Regions from separate parts of the Methylophaga sp. UBA678 genome, predicted to be linked through region 1. Evidence: riboswitches for the same ligand, from Rfam matches in the RefSeq annotation. Region 1 holds a riboswitch; each other region holds the start of a gene.
The links. Region 1 has a riboswitch for cyclic di-GMP ahead of B3014_RS07680 (hypothetical protein). Riboswitches for the same ligand answer to the same signal wherever they lie in the genome.
Positions count from the first base shown of each region.

Region 2: linked by a shared signal. The riboswitch ahead of B3014_RS10490 (hypothetical protein) and the one ahead of B3014_RS07680 (hypothetical protein) in region 1 are both predicted to bind cyclic di-GMP.
Region 3: linked by a shared signal. The riboswitch ahead of B3014_RS10480 (hypothetical protein) and the one ahead of B3014_RS07680 (hypothetical protein) in region 1 are both predicted to bind cyclic di-GMP.

Region 1 covers NZ_DBNG01000012.1:190,477-194,801, reverse strand. Annotated here, with positions in the region: gene B3014_RS07695 (alpha-L-glutamate ligase-like protein) at 1-122, shown strand, start outside; gene B3014_RS07690 (SIMPL domain-containing protein) at 178-897, shown strand; gene B3014_RS07685 (PA0069 family radical SAM protein) at 897-1,955, shown strand; gene B3014_RS07680 (hypothetical protein) at 2,049-2,567, opposite strand; cyclic di-GMP riboswitch class I at 2,594-2,676, opposite strand; cyclic di-GMP riboswitch class I at 3,046-3,135, shown strand; gene B3014_RS07675 (PEP-CTERM sorting domain-containing protein) at 3,161-3,913, shown strand; gene B3014_RS07670 (hypothetical protein) at 4,023-4,325, opposite strand, start outside.
Region 2 covers NZ_DBNG01000019.1:36,450-40,774, forward strand. Annotated here, with positions in the region: gene B3014_RS10485 (lipopolysaccharide kinase InaA family protein) at 1-404, opposite strand, end outside; cyclic di-GMP riboswitch class I at 1,093-1,179, shown strand; gene B3014_RS10490 (hypothetical protein) at 1,197-1,835, shown strand; gene B3014_RS10495 (autotransporter outer membrane beta-barrel domain-containing protein) at 2,075-4,063, opposite strand.
Region 3 covers NZ_DBNG01000019.1:31,685-36,009, reverse strand. Annotated here, with positions in the region: gene B3014_RS10485 (lipopolysaccharide kinase InaA family protein) at 1-1,475, shown strand, start outside; gene B3014_RS10480 (hypothetical protein) at 1,740-2,234, opposite strand; cyclic di-GMP riboswitch class I at 2,249-2,331, opposite strand; gene B3014_RS10475 (methyl-accepting chemotaxis protein) at 3,004-4,320, shown strand.

The DNA.
Region 1 (4,325 bases):
TGGCTAATGGTGTGGGTTTACTGCCACGGCTCAAGAAAATTGAATCTTTAACCAATGTGAAGAAAATGACGCTTGAACAGCGTATCGCGTTTTCAAAAGAGCACTTTTCTCGTCGATCATAATCAACAATTGTTTTACACTGCTGGGACATTCATGCGTTTGCTATAGGAGAGACTTATGTCATCGGTCAATAAAACCAGTAGTCTGATTCTTGGTGTCGCTTTATTTCTCGGTCTTAGTACCCTGGGTTGGTTTCTATCTAATGCTGCAATCGAATATAAAGAATACGAACGAACAGTTACAGTAAAAGGGCTAGCTGAACAAGAGTTCACTGCAGATATCGTCATCTGGCCAATCCAGTTCACTCTGGCAAGTAATAATTTACAAGGCTTATACAATGATGTTGATAGCAATACCAACACCATTATTTCGTTTCTGACCCAACAAGGTATAAAACGTGATGATGTCACCATCAGCGCGCCAGCCATCACCGACAAATCTGCACAGCAATATGGTGGCAATCAACGTGCTGAATTTCGATATACGGCTGTACAGACCGTCACTGTATATTCAGAGGCCATTGACACCGTCAGAGAAGTGATGGGGCAACTCTCTGAACTTGGCAAGCAAGGCATTGTGTTAACTGGCAATAATTACGCGGCTCAACCAGAGTATTTATTTACACGTCTTAATTCAATTAAGCCTCAGATGATTGAAGAAGCGACACGTAAAGCCCGTGAAGTGGCAGAAAAATTCGCTCAAGACTCAGACAGCACCTTGGGTAAAATTCGTAAGGCGCGCCAAGGCCAATTCAGCATCAGTTCACGCGACAACAATAATCCACAAATAAAAAAGGTACGCGTTGTTTCTACCATAGAGTATTACTTATCTGATTAATGTCAGAACACAATAAACGACACAAGGGCCGTGGCTCAGTAAATAACATCGATGGTCGTTTTAATGAGTTTCAACGCACTGAGGTTGATGATGGCTGGTTTCATAGTGAAGTCAGTCCTCTTTCGACAGAGGTAAGTGAAGAAACACCTCGTAAAATTATCAGTCGAAACCAATCACCTGATCTACCATTTCAGCAAACGATTAACCCTTACCGTGGCTGTGAGCATGGCTGCATTTATTGTTACGCCAGACCTACCCACGCTTATCTGGGATTGTCTCCAGGCCTGGATTTTGAAACAAAACTCACGGTAAAACCCAACGCTGCTGACTTACTTCGGCATGAGTTAATGGCAAAGAATTACCAGTGCTCAATACTATCTCTTGGCGCTAACACTGATCCTTATCAGCCAATAGAACGTGATCATAAAATCACACGACAGATACTCAAGGTGATGCTCGAATTTAGCCATCCAGTTAATATTGTCACAAAGTCATCTATGATAGAACGTGATATCGACATACTTAAACAACTTGCAGAAAAACAACTGGTACATGTGCAATTGTCTATCACGACCTTGGATAAAACACTTGCCAGAAAACTTGAGCCAAGAGCCAGCAGTGCACAAAGACGCCTGCAATCGATTAGCACACTAAAAAATAGTGGTATCCCTGTTTCTGTTTTAATTGCCCCTGTCATTCCCGTTCTTACAGATACAGAGTTAGAAGCGATTATTGATGCTTCTGCAAAAGCAGGCGCTAGAAATATTGAATATATTTTTGTGAGATTACCAAGAGAAGTCAGCCCCCTCTTCAATGATTGGTTACACAGTCATTACCCAGATAAGGCTGAACATGTCATGAATCGCATAAAAGATTCCAGGAATGGCAAAACCAATGACCCACGGTTTGGTTTTAGACTTGAAGGTCAGGGGTTCTATGCGGATATGATCAAAAAACGATTCAACGTAGCGGTCAAAAAATACCCCATAAACCAATCTTCATTGGTTCTACGAACCGACTTATTTCACAAACCATCAAAGCAAATGGATTTGTTTTAGAAAAGAGCATCTTTATTAGACATAAAAAAGGGGAACCGAAGTTCCCCTTTCAATCTAACTAACAATTGTTAACTTGATTTTTGATTTCAAGTTTTATGCTGCTACTGCAGTTTTTCTACGCATGCCCAATAATCCTAATAAGGCTGGTGCGAATAAAAATAATGCAGCTGGTACAGGTACTGCAGATACTGATACATCATATTTCAAAATACTAGATGTAGCGTCGATAATATCAACAGCGTAGTACACACCAGCAGTTAAAAATGCTGTAAAGCTAAAGTCGCCAGTGATGTTGAAGTACTGTGTACTACCAGTGTAACCACCTGATGGACCTGTGATTTCACTGAATACAAGTACTGCACTATCAAGAGCAGTAAATGGGTTAAATGACCATTCAACCTTTACTGCAGTATCAGTGTCTGAGGTTAAATCGAAGCCTGAAGACCAACTGCTTGATTCACCTACAGTACCACCTGCTAAAACTGTACTGTTGTTGTTTACATCAACGCTTTGAGAAGCACCTGATGAACCAATTCCAGTCAAATTTAACGTAGCGGCATTAACACCAACCGAAAACAAAAGAGCTACAGCAAATAGCATCGCTTTTTTCATAATAAATTCCTATTTAATCTATGAAGCAATGCAACCCGGCCATCTCCAATTACATTAGAGATCCGTGGCTTTCCGACCCCGCCTCACGACGAGTTTGGCTTTATAAAAAACACATCACAAATAACTAATGATGTGACCATCTGAACTATTTCAGATGACTCGATGGTACAAATCACTGAATTTCAGAACCACACCAGTTAGTTAAATCTGGGATGTAACGCACAGCATTTGCTTGATCGCGTGATAATGATCACAAAAAAACTGTGAACTGGTTGTGAATTATTGCAAGAATTAACAATGAGACTTTCTATACACCGGGAATATGGAGTTGCACTATCAGCTTCATTGCGTTATCGCTAGATAGCAGCGAACGCATGTCACTTTACAAAAGTTAACTTTTGTAAAGAAAATACAAAACACGTTATTTTCTATCGCGTCTGGTTGGGTTAGAATTTCCTTGCTGGTAAAACCCAGCGCTCAATTTCAAAGCCAACCTTGGTGTGAGCCAAGCACGGAAAGCTACAGGTCTCAATTCTACTGATAAAAATGAGATGGCTGAGTTGCATTTTCACTTTGCGAATAAGGAAAATGGCATGAAAAAAACGTTACAAAACCTTCTCTTGGGTGGCTTCATTCTTGGAGCAATATCCACAACAGCTATGGCTGCACCTCAGCCCGTTGATTTGTCTTCATGGAAGGCAAATGGTAACGGTAACTGGGTATTACAGTCGGGTAATAATGCTGTTCAACAAGGAATCAACGGTACTCCAACCGTCTTTCACAACAATAAAAATAGCCAGGGCACGGCATTATCAGGTCAGATAACAGTAAAGACGACTGCTGACGATGATTATATCGGGTTTGTCTTGGGTTATAACAATAACGATCTAACCAACTCATCTGCTGATTATTTACTCATCGACTGGAAACAAGGAGATCAAACCTATTACGGTGCTGGTCAAAAAGGCCTGGCCATCTCACAGGTCAGCGGCGTATTAGGTGATAACTCTGGTGCATGGGCTCATGATCCAAGCAAAAATGTGACCGAATTAGCCCGTGCAACTAACTTGGGCGATACAGGTTGGCTGGATAATACAACATATGACTTTGATATTACCTTTACATCCTCTTTAGTTGAAGTTTTTGTCAATGGTATAAAAGAGTTAAGTATTACTGGTGCATTCAGTAATGGTTCTTTTGGTTTTTATAACTACAGCCAACAGAGTGTGCTTTATGCTGGAATTGAAGAAGTTGATGTACCATCTGCAGTTCCCGTACCTGGTGCATTATTGATGTTTGCTCCTGCTCTATTAGGATTTATCGGCTTGCGCCGTAAGGCAAAATAAAGTTCAGCAATAAAAAAAGCCGTGGTCTTTTTTGTACCACGGCTTTTTCACAATACTCAATATCTTGTCAGATAATTGAAGTGTCTCAGAAAAGTTTAAATTTCCCTAGCTAGAGCACGTTTTTTCTACGTAGACCAAGGAACCCTAACAGAGCTGGGGCTAAAAGAAAAAATGCTGCAGGAACAGGGACTTCAGAAACTGATTGCAATGATACGTCATATTTAAAGACGTTTCGATTACCATTCAGCAAATTAACAGAGGCAACTGTGCCTGCGTAAATCAAACCTGTAAACCTGAAATCACCTGAAATATCAAACAACTGAACTGGATCAACCCCATTATCAAAAGAAATGGTGGCTTCTGTCAGCGCAGCTACAGGATTAAATGACCACTCAATAATGGTAGAGGTATC
Region 2 (4,325 bases), on a different contig from region 1:
AGAAATTGTTGCCATGTGTCCTGTGCGTCCTTGGTCTCCATCTGATGCGCTTGATCAAATGGTTGAACGAGATGAAGAAGCACATCAAAATCTTCAGCGATGAGTTTTCTGAGTAATCTACCTGCATTACCAGTCACATCACCGTAACTGAGATCAATACGCACTGACTTGATATTAAGTTCGTGTAGATGATTGATGATGTAATCATCGACGCGAGCATCATCAGATGCAGCGACACCAACGCCAAGAAAGTTTTCAGGCACGACATGACCCGCTTGAGGGATGTGACCTTTGCGAAGCAAAAGACCGCCTTTTAAAGTGTGCTTAATTGTTTTTAATAAGAACCTTCCATCCACCATAGAAGGTATGTTTGCCGCTTCGCTTTTTCTCGGTAAGCCAGTCATTTTCGCTCAATCTTGTTATAAATGCGACAGGAATGTTACACCAGATGGATGAGTGATAACTATGATGAATGAGGATGACGTTAAGCTATGCTAAATGCTCAACTACACTAACTGATTGAATTCATAATAACTTAGACGAACAGGTTGATTTCGTTATGCAGGGTTAAGGTTGACTAAATAGTTGTGGCAGATTGGCAAATTTTTTATATTTTATTGTCAACAGCTTTAATTTTGGGTTGACTAAAAACACATATTACAGACTCACGCTACCAGTTGTGGAACGCATACTACCAACTGTTACCTTGCTATCTTATGCTGCATGACCTGGCTTCATGGGCTTAGCTAGCTTAACTAACAAGAAGCTAATTGATAAACAAGGTTTAAATATTAAAGCCGAGATAATACGGCAGCTTTTTATTTGCATTGCTCACACTTCGTTGCAGATTAGCAACTAAACAACATACGGTTTTCGAGCTTCAAACTTATCACTGTTATAATGCCCGACCATTGCCCCCCGATAGCTCAGCTGGATAGAGCATTGAATATTTATCTGTCTACAATGAGAAAAATAGGGCGGAGAATCCATTATTAGCTCTGATAATTAATATCAAAAATTTATTAATTAGTACCGAAGTACAATAGTTTTAATGAAGATCTAGTGTGAGAATGATTGAGTGATTAAATCATTCTCTTATTATGCCAAACTTGGCGTGAGCCTGGGACGGAAAACCACAGCTGTGCTTATAAGGACAGGTATCAGGGCTGGGTTGCATACCTTTAAGGAGTTCACCGATGAATAAGATGATCGCTACAATAATATTCTCATTTTTTTCTTTACCTACCTTTGCCGCTCCCGTAGATATTGATTTGAGTGGGGCTGCCTCTTCCACTCTAATTGATGCTGATGGGGCAAGTTTTTCACAAACTTTCACAGGTCAGACTGCATCTGGGGCAGGAATTTCAGGTTCCCCTACAGGGCCATTGTCACTCACACCAAGTGGAACAATGAGTGTTGCATTCTGGAGTCCAGGTTGCCCTGGTTGTGATTCTGGCAATTCACTGCTTACACCCTCAAGTTTTCAGGGCCCATTGTCGATATTGTTTGATTTTAATGCCGACAGTTTTTCATGGGTGATGGGAGGCTCTGTTGCAGGATCCAACGTTACTGTAGATCTATTTTCAAATAATGGTAGTTTAATCAACACAGTCCTAATCAGCATGCTGGAAGGGTATTACAAATACTCTATCTCCGGCTTGGGTGCTTTTGCAGGACTTACTTTTAGAGACAATAACGACCCAGCTGGAGTACGTTACATGGACATGTCTTATAATAGCGTGTCTGAAGTTCCAATCCCTGCCGCCGCTTTTATGTTTGCACCTGCACTACTAGGATTTATGGGCTTGCGTCGTAGAACCAAGCCAGCTGTTTAGCTCATTCCACAGCATTTAAAATTAAAGCCGTCACTCTTTGGCGGCTTTTTTTATTTGTATTGCTCACACTTCGTTGCAGATTCGGTGGGAATTAAAAGCAAACAATATTCAGTTTTCGTGCTTAAGGCTAATCGCCGTTATAATACCAGCCCGATGTCTTCGTAGCTCAGCTGGATAGCGCGTTGATATGAAAAAGCCCCAACATTTTGGGGCTTTTTTATTGAAAATATATGGTTAAGTTAAAACACATATTCCAGACTAACACTGCCGGCGGCATAATTTTCATCACGGTCACCGCCATACTCAATATCGGCCACCAAGCTAAGGTTGTTGTTATCCGCTACGCGTAATGTGGCACCGGCAAACCCGCCTGTGACACTTTCATCACCGGCAGTCGCAAACTTGAACTGACTACCGGCGATGCTGACTTTGGTATCGTCATCATCGGTATGACGTGAGTTCAGGCCTACTCGGAATTCAAATTCACTAGCCTCATCAAACTGATAAGCAGCCGCTAATTGTGCTCTTGCAGTTAATGCCTTGGCTTTGCGGTCATCTACACTCAGATTAGAATTGGTGGTGCCCGATTCACGGTAACCATCCAGCCAGGCCATGCTGTAATTCACACTGACAGAAGGGCGCAGCTCAAGACGGTCATTAACGCTAAAGGCTGAACCAAGAGTGATGCCGGGGCTGATAAACCAGCTATCAAAATCAGACTTGGCTGTTTCAAAACCATTCAGGTTATCGACAACAAGCCTGTCATTTTCATGGTCGCCGTAACCGGCAATCAGTGAGCCTGTGATATTAAGACCATGGGTTTTACGGTTGGCATAAACGCCGATGTAATAATTATCTGCTTCTGTTTCAAACGACGCGGTCTGGGTATCTGTCTTACTTCGCACAACACCACCCATCAAGCCTGAACGGTGACCACTTATATCCCACTCATAACCGAAGTTCACGCCGACATGGTGATGGTCATAAGCAATCGCGCCACCTTCGGCATCACGGTCAAACCTGCCACCAAAGACTTGCGCCCAAGCCACCGGTTTATGCTCTTCAAAATACATACCGGGAGATAACTCAAGCGACGCTAGCTGTACCTGTTTCAGTGGTGTGGTCTGCGCCATACGCTGCCCAATCACATTGTGGATGGATGAGGTCATGCCGGCTAACGCCACCCCGCGGGTGGATTCACCTGTCGGGTCGAGCGTGATCACTTGAGCGCGGGCAGTGTCACCCACCACCACGCCCGGCGTGAATAGATTGATATTCTCGGTATTCAAAATAGACAAATTGGCAGAGGCGCTGCCGCTGTAGATATTGACGGTGTCGTTATCGCTGCCATTTTGGCCTAAATCAATCCCGCCAATAATTTGTGAGCCAGATAGCAGGTTGACAGTGGTATTGCGATCCGAAGAAAGGTCGCCGGAAATAGCTAAGCTATCCGGGCCGGTGGCAGAAATCAGGCCGCTGTTGTTGATGGTCGCATTGTCTCCTGTAGACCTAATGCCATCAGCGTTTTCACCTGTTGTTGAAATACTGCCGCTATTGTTGATGGCGGCGTCAGTGCCATTTGAGTAAATGCCATCAGATTTTTCACCTGTTGTTGAAATACTGCCGCTATTGTTGATGGTCGCATTGTCGCCCGTAGACCTAATGCCATCAGCGTTTTCACCTGTTGTTGAAATACTGCCGCTATTGTTGATGGCGGCGTCAGTGCCATTTGAGTAAATGCCATCAGCGTTTTCACCTGTTGTTGAAATGCTACCGCTATTGTTGGTAGTGTTGTTGCCTTCTGACAAAATGCCGTATGAGCCAGCTCCGCTGGTGGAGATGTTGCCACTGTTGTTGATGGTGGCGTAATCGCCAGTTGACAAAATGCGAACTGCATTTTTACCGCTGCCAATGATGTTCCCGTTGTTGCTGATGGTGGCATTGTTGCCGCGTGAGTAAATGCCGTATGCATTATCGCCACTGGTTGTGATAGAGCCATTACTTTCGATATTGGCATTATCCCCGGGGGCATCAATAGCGGTGACGCCCGAAGTGCTCAATTCGCCACCTGTTTCAATAGTGCCGGTTTCATTGTCGTTGAGGGTTTGCTGGGTTGTGACCGTCTCACCATCCTGAATCGTAAAACTGGCTCCAAAACTTGTGGATGACAAGGCCAATAAGATAACAGCAGATAACGGGCGTAAAGCCATTGATGAGCAGGCCGACATGTTCAAAGTCCTTATAAAAAGCGCAGTATTGGGATATATACAAGGATGTTACAAAGTTAGGCTGCAAGCCGATATACACTAATTAGAGACTAGACATTTCTGAAAAAAACAGAAAGCCCCATGGTATGGGGCTTTAGGTGTGCTTTATAGGTGCGATGTTTTTTTGAAATTAAAACGCATACTGCAAGGTGAGACTCCTTGCTGCATACTCCTCATCACTATATACCGCCGAACTCGACATCGGCAATCAATGCGAAATTGT
Region 3 (4,325 bases), on a different contig from region 1:
TTTTAGTTGAGAAAGAACAAAAACAAGCTGATTATCTGAGTCGATATTTTGTTTTACTCGCTGCATCAGGTTCGCTAGAGAAAGCATTTTGGGGACCTTTACTCTGCGCAAGAGAGGGGCTAATTGATGATGGTAGCGAACAATATCCTAAGCTTGAACGTATCACCCATTACGCCAGCGTGATTGGTCCATTAGAAAGCTTCCGTGCTCGTCCATCTTTCTATGCATTAAAACAAGTCATTGCCGCTATTTCCGGTGCTGAATACAAAGGCGCACTGGCAACGACAAAAAATATTGAAATACATGCCTTTAAAAAAGACGACTCCGTGGTGCACATCGCATGGACCATTAACGGTAAAGCTTGTGATCTGGCTAACCTTTATGATGAGTCAGACTTGCAAAAAGCTGAGTTTAAAAATCGTGATGGTCATGATTTAGGATCCTCAGCACATTTCGTTAACGAGTCACCGATGTTCCTCCTCTGGGAAGGCGTTGATGAAATGACACTTTCTGCAGACCACAATTTAACGACAACTTCTCTGTTCGCTCACACAGGTTATGGGCAATACTTCCCCATCAATGAAAATGGCTGGGTTGGTATGCTCTGCGCTCAGGATGACATGCATGCTGAGGCGATAGTTAAACAACTTCACCCCGATTTACTTCCCGCTTATACAAAAGAAAATACCTTCAGGAAAGCCCGAAATATCATTTGGAGAGTTCCCGGCGTTAATGACGAAGAAGTTGTAGCAAAGAAACCACTTAAGGTAGCAGTTCAAAAGCTTATCGTTGATCGTTTCAAACCAAGTAAAGCCCGTAGAAGTTGGAATGCAGCAGCTGAATTATCGCGTAGAAATATATCAACGGCACGAGCTATTGCTTACTTTGAAAAAAGTGGTGACAAAAGCATGTTGGAAAATGTGTTTATTTGTGAAAAAGTTGATCATGATTTCAATATTCGGGACATGTTCAATGCGCTTCGTGAAGGAGCAAACAGTTATCAGGGAGTAGCGGAGGAAACAATCTATCGTGCATTGTCAGAATTTCTTCAACAAATGCATGCTCGAGGTGTATTTTTCCGTGACTTAGCTGGCGGCAATATACTCGTTAAGAAAAGAAAGCCTGGCTTGACGTTCACATTAATTGATATCAATAGAGCACGCTTCTACAACCACCCAGTTAGCATGCCTAAACGTCTATCAGACTTAACGCGAATTACATACAAGCTGCATCCGGAAGGCAGGGACAGATTTGTGGAGATTTACCTGAGCGGTATGCGAAAAAGTAAAAACTTTACTTTCACCTATAAAGTCCCGTTTTATCTATATGACTTCAAAGTGAGTATGAAACGTAAGTTCGGGCGAAAAGCGATTAAACGCCTATTCAAAAAGATTAATGAGATTAATAACCCTGTCAAAGCTGTTGTCATCTTTATATTTGTAACAGCATTGACACTGAGCATCGGCTTCGAATAGGTGGAAATGATTGATAAAATCACTCTGTATAAGCTAAGTATCATGATAGGCGGTGCTATGAAAGAGACTTATAAGAGAGGGGCGCTCTATTCAGACAAGCCATTACGACAATAGTTAAACATTAGCACAGCAGCTAAGCCTGAAGCTCGTAGACTAAATGCTTTTTTTGTTGAGCAATAGCCACCAAAACGACTATCAAACACTAAATAAACAATAAAGCCACCATGTGATGGTGGCTTTATTATTCCAAATAATATTACCTCGTTAAACAGCGAGCTTTACTTTGCGACGTAAGCCCATGAAACCAAGTAGCGCAGGAGCAAATAGCAAGGCTGCTGGTGGCAATGGCACCGCCGACACCTCAAAAGAGGTAAAGCGATATTCACCCTTAAGAATAGTATTTATTGATTGCCCTCTGTCATCCCATGTGATGTAAGCCAAGTCGGAGGCCCCAATCCAACTTATGCCATTATTCAACCATTCTTGCGTACTAATCATGATATCACCTGTATCAAACAAGTCTGCTATGGTGAAAGACTCGTATGTTGAGCGCCAATTAAATACGGAAAACTCTCCGAAAGACAAGAGACCGTCATTATTCAGATCTTCACCTACAAAATTTCCAGAAAACTGAAACTCTCCACCATCATACTCTGGCCATCCAGCAACAAACTCAGCTTTAACGACAGTCGCAGCCCATGTGCTATGTGATAGCGTCAATAAAAGCAGACTGAATAGTATCCACACTATTTTTTTCATAAGAAATGTCCATGTTATGCAGCCCAGCCCTGATACCAATAATGTACAGCTGTCGGTTTTCCGTCCCTGACTCACATCAGGTTTGGCGTTAATGTATTGAATAAATTTAATAAATGAAGTTAGCTTCGGGTAACTCAAAACAGATGAATATTCATAAAAATCTGTTATTCACAGATTACTGAACTGGAATTAATAAAGATATCGTCCAAAAGTATGATTTTGTTCAAAGGGATTACTGAGCGTAGTAAGCCAGTCAAAGTTAGTGCTATCTTGACTGTTGCTACTATGTGGGCACTGTTACGCGTGCTCTAGGAGTGAATTAGATAAACAGAAACACTATTAAAATCGAATCCATCAAAGCATCGCAGATAGCGTCCTCAGACTCATCCAAAAAGTAGATGAAGATACAAGTTTATTAAGCAATGGGCTCATTGGCTCGGCATATCAATATTTGAGACTTTGCACATAACACAGAACTATCTCAGCAGCGCTACTCATACGGTATCAATAGCTGCTGAAATAACCTGCTCAAGCGCGCCGAATATGCTTCACCTCTATCTGTATCTTTTTCTACCATGAAGCATCTAGCATTTTTTCAATGTCACCCCATTATTTTGACTCATTCGCAAATTTTCCCTTTTTACTTATTTGATTCCTTAGAAAGGTGATGCAGCTCATATTTATCGAGTAACGAATTCATCTTTTCTTCATCACCGCCGACATATGATGTTTGCAACAACATTGCGAACAACACACAAGAGATATCATCATGTTTGGTAAGTCAAAACAATTAGCAGATCAAAACGCAGCATTGGAAAAACAGTTACAGCCATTGCTAGAAATGTTCACAGCTATGCAATCTTCATTGGCATTCATTGAATTTACTCCTGAGGGAGTAATAACCAAAGTGAACGATAATTTCTCACGCGTGACAGGTTATTCCTCAGCAGAGTTGATAGGACAGCACCATCAACTTCTATGTGATAAATCCGAAGTTGAATCTTCCAGATATAGAGACTTTTGGAAACATCTCAACAATGGTGAATCTTTTTCTGGAGAAGTATTACGCAAGCATAAAAATGGTCATGATATTTGGCTGGAAGCGAATTATTTCCCAATAAAAGACAGTGAGGATCGCGTCGTTAAAATTTTTAAGATAGCGAATGATGTCACCGCGCGTGTAGAGCATGCTCGTAGTAATGATAGTTTGCTGTCCGCAATCGATCGGTCAATGGCTATCATTGAGTTTGACATGAAAGGCCGCATCACCCATGCGAATCAGAATTTTCTTAATCTTATGGGATATACACTTGATGAAGTGAAAGGACAACACCATAAGATTTTTTGCGAATCAGACTATGTCAAAAGCGCCGAATACACGAAATTCTGGGAAAGCTTAAATGAGGGTCGTTTTGTTGCTGATAACTTTAAACGGATAACCAAATACCAATCAGAGGTGTGGCTTGAAGCGACCTACAACTCCATCTTTGACAGTAATGGCAAGCCGTACCGTGTCATAAAGTTTGCAACTGACATTACGGAAAAAGTTCGGCGTTCTGAGCAAGAAAAAGCTGCAGCTAACACGGCTTATACGGTTTCGCAGGAAACAGAGAAACTGTCATCCACAGGTGAAGAAATTATTTTCAAAACCATAGATAAGCTTGAGCAACTGAAACAACAGTTCAGTCACTCCTCAACAGAATTGGAGCAATTAGGTGTTGAAACAGCTCAAATATCATTTATCGTCAAAACGATCAGTGATATCACTGAACAAACAAATTTACTTGCTCTGAATGCCGCCATTGAAGCAGCCAGAGCTGGTGACAGTGGACGTGGATTTGCTGTTGTTGCAGATGAAGTTCGTTCACTGGCTACAAGAACATCTCAGTCGACAGCTGAAATCGCAACAATGATTAATAAAATTCAATCCAAGAGTGATTCAGTGATTAAAAGCATGTCAGGTAGTATGTCCGGCGTAGAGTCTGGTGTAGAGCTAGCTAACAATGCTGGGAATACGATAAGTCAGATTAGAAGTGGTGCTCAGAGAGTGGTTGAAGTGGTAGAAAACTTCTCAAATCTTCGCTAATTACA